One region of the Vibrio campbellii CAIM 519 genome, then DNA from elsewhere that is predicted to be linked to it. Evidence: predicted binding sites of a transcription regulator. Region 1 holds the regulator's gene; each other region holds the start of a gene.
The links. The regulator PurR, encoded in region 1, represses purine synthesis genes. The targets are predictions, from matches to a motif close to TNANGNAAACGTTTNCNTNA.
Positions count from the first base shown of each region.

Region 2: the regulator PurR is predicted to act here: its motif matches at 1,272-1,291, upstream of glyA (serine hydroxymethyltransferase).
Region 3: the regulator PurR is predicted to act here: its motif matches at 1,191-1,210, upstream of purT (formate-dependent phosphoribosylglycinamide formyltransferase).

Region 1 is NZ_CP015863.1:1,162,552-1,164,746, reverse strand. It holds gene torD (molecular chaperone TorD) at 1-97, shown strand, start outside; gene purR (HTH-type transcriptional repressor PurR) at 541-1,545, shown strand; cyclic di-GMP riboswitch class I at 1,825-1,914, shown strand; gene A8140_RS05570 (TfoX/Sxy family DNA transformation protein) at 2,031-2,195, shown strand, end outside.
Region 2 is NZ_CP015863.1:807,938-810,132, reverse strand. It holds gene glyA (serine hydroxymethyltransferase) at 1-1,215, opposite strand, end outside; gene A8140_RS03845 (YitT family protein) at 1,563-2,165, shown strand.
Region 3 is NZ_CP015863.1:1,537,436-1,539,630, forward strand. It holds gene purT (formate-dependent phosphoribosylglycinamide formyltransferase) at 1-1,125, opposite strand, end outside; gene A8140_RS07250 (putative periplasmic lipoprotein) at 1,334-2,032, shown strand; gene cdd (cytidine deaminase) at 2,096-2,195, opposite strand, start outside.

The DNA of each region.
Region 1 (2,195 bases):
ATGTAAGCAATTCGATGAATTTGGCTTCTATGTTAGCGTTGCGCAACTATTAATTGCATTCTGTAAACTGGACAGCACCTACCTTCTTGGTGAATAATTGCCGCCTATTTTAGGGAGCCTGCTATTTAGGCTCCCTATTTTATTCGTTTATTTTTAATCTGGCTCATAGAAACCCAACAAATTTAGCCGTTAAAATGTGACCTCAAAGGCACAAAACAACCGCTGAAAATATTGCCAGTCTGCCCACATCAGTCTAAAATGTGAGCGCAAACGATTAAATATGATTTATATGTAAACCGCTGAAATATAGCGGTTTTCGTGTTTTCTTAACATGATTGCTGACCTATTTCTCATTTATGTAAGACAGGAATAGGCGTTTCAGCAACAAATGTTGCTACAAACATTTTTATACCGATTTCGGAACAACCGCTGCCAAATATCTCAGCAATGCCCTTTCTGCAGTTGCTCGGTTTGCGCAAGACCCTAAACGTATGGTTGTCTTCACTACGGTATTCAGTAGCTCGATACAGGACATCATTTATGGCCACTATTAAAGACGTTGCTCGCTTAGCCGGCGTTTCTACCACAACAGTTTCGCACGTAATTAACAAAACTCGCTTTGTTGCAGAGACCACTCAAGAAAAAGTAATGAAAGCAGTGGATGAGCTCAATTACGCGCCAAGTGCTGTTGCTCGTAGTTTGAAATGCAACTCTACTCGTACTATCGGTATGTTAGTTACTCAATCAACCAACCTATTCTTCTCTGAAGTGATCGATGGTGTTGAAAGCTACTGTTACCGTCAAGGTTACACACTGATCTTATGTAACACTGGTGGTATCTACGAGAAACAACGTGACTACATCCGCATGCTTGCTGAGAAACGCGTAGACGGCATCCTAGTAATGTGTTCTGACTTGACGGAAGAGCTAAAAGAGATGCTTGATCGCCATTCAGACATTCCTAAAGTGGTAATGGACTGGGGCCCAGAAAGCTCACAGGCAGATAAGATCATTGATAACTCAGAAGAAGGCGGTTACATCGCGACGAAATACCTGATCGACAACGGTCATACTGACATCGCATGTTTGAGTGGCCACTTTGAAAAGGCAGCGTGCCAAGAGCGTATCGCAGGCTACCGTCGTGCAATGGCTGAAGCAAATCTTGCAATAAACGAAGATTGGGTTCTTGAAGGTAACTTCGAGTGTGATACAGCAGTACTTGCTGCAGACAACATCACTGCAATGGAAAAACGCCCAACTGCTGTATTCTGCTTTAACGATACAATGGCGTTAGGGTTGATGAGCCGTCTACAACAAAATGGCATCAAAGTACCAGATGACATCTCCGTTATCGGCTACGACAACATTGAGCTTGCTGAGTACTTCTCACCGCCGCTAACAACGATCCACCAACCGAAACGTCGTGTGGGTAAAAACGCGTTTGAAATTCTACTAGAGCGCATCAAAGACAAAGAGCACGAAAAGCGTGTGTTTGAGATGCAGCCAGAGATCGTAGTTCGCAATACAGTTAAGAAATTGAACTAATTTCACCTCAATTTTTATAAAGCGCTCTTCGGGGCGCTTTTTTATTGCGTAAAATAACTTTTTTGAAACATTCGACATCGCTTATACAATCAAAAGCTAAGATAAGTTGCTGTTTTAACTCACTTGTAGCCCATTTCCTACATCAAGCTTTAGTATGGCAATTAAGCAGTCCAAAATATGAAACTAAACACACCAAAATAGCACTATTAACTGAACCAAGATCACACTTTGGTACTTGAAACGTGATGTTAATTCAATATACGAAGTATTCTCAAATGGTCACGCACAGGGCAAACCATTCGAAAGGGTGGGACGCAAAGCCTCCGGCCTGAACCATCGAATTAGATGGAAGGTAGCGGGGTTACCGATGGCAAATATGCATTAAGTGAGTTTACCCTTTAATGACATTGTGTCTGCATGCATTTGCTAATCTCTCGGACCTGATTTTTGGTGGCGTAATATTAATTACACCGAGATAACACACCATGGATAAACCGATACTCAAAGACTCAATGAAGCTGTTTGAGGCACTTGGTAATATCAAGTCGCGCTCAATGTTTGGCGGCTTCGGGCTCTTCGCTGATGAAACGATGTTTGCGCTAGTCGTAAACAACCAACTTCACATTCGAGCTGACCGACAAACATCTTCT
Region 2 (2,195 bases), 350 kb from region 1:
AACTTTCTGTTTTGTTGCTTCGATAACTTCTTCGTTGCCGATGTTATCTAGAACGTCACACATCCAGTTTGCTAGCTCTTTCGCGTCATCTTCAGTGAAGCCGCGACGAGTAATTGCTGGCGTACCAACACGGATACCAGACGTTACGAATGGGCTGCGTGGGTCGTTTGGAACAGAGTTCTTGTTTACTGTGATGTTTGCTGCACCTAATGCTGCATCTGCATCTTTACCAGTGATGTCTTTGTCGATTAGGTCAACTAGGAATAGGTGGTTCTCAGTACCGTTAGAAACGATCTTGTAGCCACGCTCTTGGAATTGACCGACCATTGCTTTCGCGTTTTTCACAACGTTAGCTTGGTAAGCTTTGAATTCAGGCTCCATCGCTTCTTTGAACGCTACCGCTTTACCAGCGATAACGTGCATTAGAGGACCACCTTGACCGCCAGGGAATACTGCTGAGTTCAGCTTCTTGTAGAGCTCTTCACCTTCGTTAGAAAGGATAAGACCGCCACGAGGACCTGCTAGCGTTTTGTGCGTAGTCGTAGTTACTACGTGAGCGTGTGGAACTGGTGTTGGATACTCGCCAGCTGCGATTAGACCAGCAACGTGTGCCATGTCTACGAATAGGTAAGCGTCAACTTTGTCCGCGATTTCACGCATGCGTTTCCAATCAACGATTTGTGAGTAAGCAGAGAAACCACCGATGATCATCTTAGGCTTGTGCTCAAGCGCTAGCTGTTCCATCTCGTCGTAGTTGATTTGACCTGCTTCGTCGATACCGTAAGGAATCACGTTGTAGTGCTTACCAGAAAAGTTTACTGGAGAACCGTGAGTTAGGTGACCACCGTGCGCTAGGCTCATACCTAGAACTGTGTCGCCTGGGTTTAGAAGCGCCATGTAAACTGCGCTGTTTGCTTGAGAACCTGAGTGAGGCTGTACGTTCGCGTACTCACAACCGAACAGTTGGCATGCACGATCGATTGCCAGAGCTTCAGCTTTATCTACGTACTCACAACCGCCGTAGTAACGCTTGCCTGGGTAGCCTTCAGCGTATTTGTTCGTTAGCTGAGAACCTTGAGCTTCCATTACACGTGGACTTGTGTAGTTTTCAGAAGCGATTAGTTCAATGTGTTCTTCCTGGCGAAGTGTTTCTTCCTGGATAGCTGCGAACAGTTCCGCATCGTAATCTGCGATGTTCATATCACGCTTAAGCATCTGTATCTCCTGATTCAGATTGGTACTGAAAGTTGCAAAAAAACTGGATAACGACCTAACGCAAACGTTTTCGTCGACCTAATGGCGCGCATTCTACATAATTTGATCTAGGTCATAAAGAGAAATTTACAATTTTTCTCATGCAGTTTTTCCATGGTGACAAGCAAGAAATATCATGACGATGTTGCAATCGTTTAACCATGATCCGTTGACTGTCAATTTTGTGCTTTACACCCTGTAAAACGACAATTACATAGGTTTACCGCAAATTTTACCCTCTAGCTACCGAAAAGATCATCTTTTTACTACTATGCACGCCCGATTTATCACTAACGACTGCATAATAGATGGAAAAACACTCAAGAAAAGAAGACTGGATGGCAATTCTTACGGGGACCTTTTTGGTCGCTCAAGGCGTTTTCTTTCTCCAATCCGCGAACCTCTTAACCGGAGGCACCACAGGATTGGCTCTGCTTATTAGCCAATTTACACCTTTTACGTTTGGTGTGCTGTACTTTTTAGCCAACTGTCCTTTTTACTTGCTAGCATGGAAACGCTTCGGCCGTCATTTTGCGATTAATAGTGCAATTTCTGGCGCTTTGGTTTCTATCTTTGCGGATAATCTGTATTTGCTGATCTCACTCGAGTCGATTAATGAGATTTACTGTGCAGTTGCTGGCGGGCTGTTGATGGGCTTGGGTATGTTGATCCTGTTCCGTCACCGTTCAAGTTTGGGTGGCTTCAACGTGCTGTGCTTGTTCATTCAGGACAAATTCGGTATTTCGGTCGGGAAATCTCAGATGGCGATCGACGCGTGTATTTTGTTTGCGTCTTTCTTCTTCGTCACACCTTGGGTGATCGGCTTATCGATTCTTGGCGCCTTCGCACTGAACCTTGTACTTGCAATGAATCACAAACCGCATCGCTACTCAGTAAGTTACGGTTCATAGGATGAAAAAATAAAAGGCTTTGGGGAGCAC
Region 3 (2,195 bases), 370 kb from region 1:
ATCTTCAATCGTCTTACGGCGCGTTAAAACAACGCCCAAGCGACGGCGACCATCAATTTCAGGCTTACCAAACAACCGAACTTGAGTTTGTGGCTGAGCCATTGCTTTGGAAAGATTATCAAATCGGATATCAGTTGATGTACCTTGCCCTAAAATTACCGCTGATGCTGATGGTCCATACTGAACAATATTGTTGATCGGCATACCTGTAAATGCATGTACATGAAGCGTAAACTCAGACATTTCTTGAGATATCATGGTTACCATACCGGTATCGTGTGGACGAGGGGATACTTCGTTGAAAATGACCTTATCGCCTTTAACAAACAGTTCCACACCAAAGATGCCGTAGCCACCTAGTGCATTCACAACTTTCTCTGCCGTGTATTCAGCTGCTTTGATGGCGTTTTCTGACATGGCTTGTGGCTGCCATGATTCACGGTAATCTCCGTCTTCTTGGCGGTGCCCAATCGGGGCGCAGAAATGTACGCCATCAACGGCGCGTACCGTTAGCAGTGTGATTTCGTAATCGAAGTCAATAAATCCTTCAACAATCACGCGTCCAGCTCCTGTGCGGCCGCCTTCTTGCGCGTATTCCCAAGCTGTCTGAACATCTTCTTCTGTTTTGATCACGCTTTGGCCTTTGCCAGAGGAGCTCATGACTGGTTTAACGACACATGGAATACCAACATGCTCAACAGCGGCTTTAAAGTCTTCAAAACTATCAGCAAACTGATAAGGGGAAGTGTTTAGAGCTAATTCTTCAGCAGCAAGGCGGCGAATGCCTTCACGGTTCATCGTCAATTTAGTCGCTTTTGCTGTGGGAACAACGTTCAAGCCTTTTTCCTCTAATTCGACTAATTTATCTGTCGCGATAGCTTCAATTTCAGGAACCACGTAAGCAGGTTGTTCTTTATTAATGATCTCTTCCAGTGCCTGACCATCAAGCATGTCGATGACGTAGCTACGATGGGCCACTTGCATCGCAGGCGCATTGGCATAACGGTCGCACGCGATCACTTCTAAACCAAGACGTTGGCATTCAATTGCCACTTCTTTACCAAGCTCACCAGAGCCTAAAAGTAATACACGGGTAGCATGAGTGCTTGTAGCAGTACCGAACATAGTGTTCCCTTACAAAATAAAGTGATGAAACCGAATTTGCAGGGGATCATACTGAATTTTAAAAATGATGCAAACGTTTGCGTCATCGCTGAGCATCTTAGGTTGTAATAATTACTATGTAATGAATCAAAATTAGTGATTCTTTGTGTTGAGAATATATTTCATATTGATAGATTTCATCGCTTCTATAAAAAGGAGCAGTAAAATAATGAAATATATAAGAATTATCGGTTGTGCTATTGCAGTAATGCTTTTGTCTGGGTGTGTCTCTCGAAAAGCGATGGACATTCCGTCAGACTTTTGGCAAACCGGGGGAGACAAAAATATCGCTGTTGCGTTTGTTCAGCCACCAGAAATGTATGCGCATCGTGCAGGCGGTGAAGGCCTATTGGACATGGCTATCAACGAAATGGTGACTGATAGCGTTGAATCTCATATTCAATCACTAACGCATGATAAGTTTGAAGTAGGTAAGTCCAAGGTTGCGCAGTTGATTGAGAGCCGCGGAAGCCACAGTGTGATTCTCCCAGAGTATTATGAAGCGACCGACGAACATAAACTGCCGAAAGATAAACGCAAAAAAGGTTACTTCGATTACGATGTTTCTGTCGTCAAGGAGCAGTATCAAGCTACACACCTACTTGTTATCCAAACCATGGCGGCGGGCACACTGCGTGACTACTACGGATTTATCCCTCTTTCGTCGCCTCGTGGCTATGTGAATGCAGAAGTTACGCTTGTTGATCTGAGTAACAATAAGATCGTAATGGAGCATCAAATCCTAGAAGAAGTTTTGTTGCCAGAAGACGTTGATTGGGATGATCCAGAGAACCAATACCCGGAAATTACGAAGGTTGTAAATTTGGCGTTGGAAAGAGCGGCAAATCGACTAACGGAACTATTGTAATAAAACGTTGTTGGAACAAAAAAGAGCCCATTGGGCTCTTTTTTGTTAAGCAAAGCTTATAAATTAAACGTTAACAAAGCTCACTGGAATATCAGGATTTAGTGCTTCTAGCGTCGATTGAGTATCAGCTAGGTGGCTGATCTTACCTTGTGAGTTTTCAACT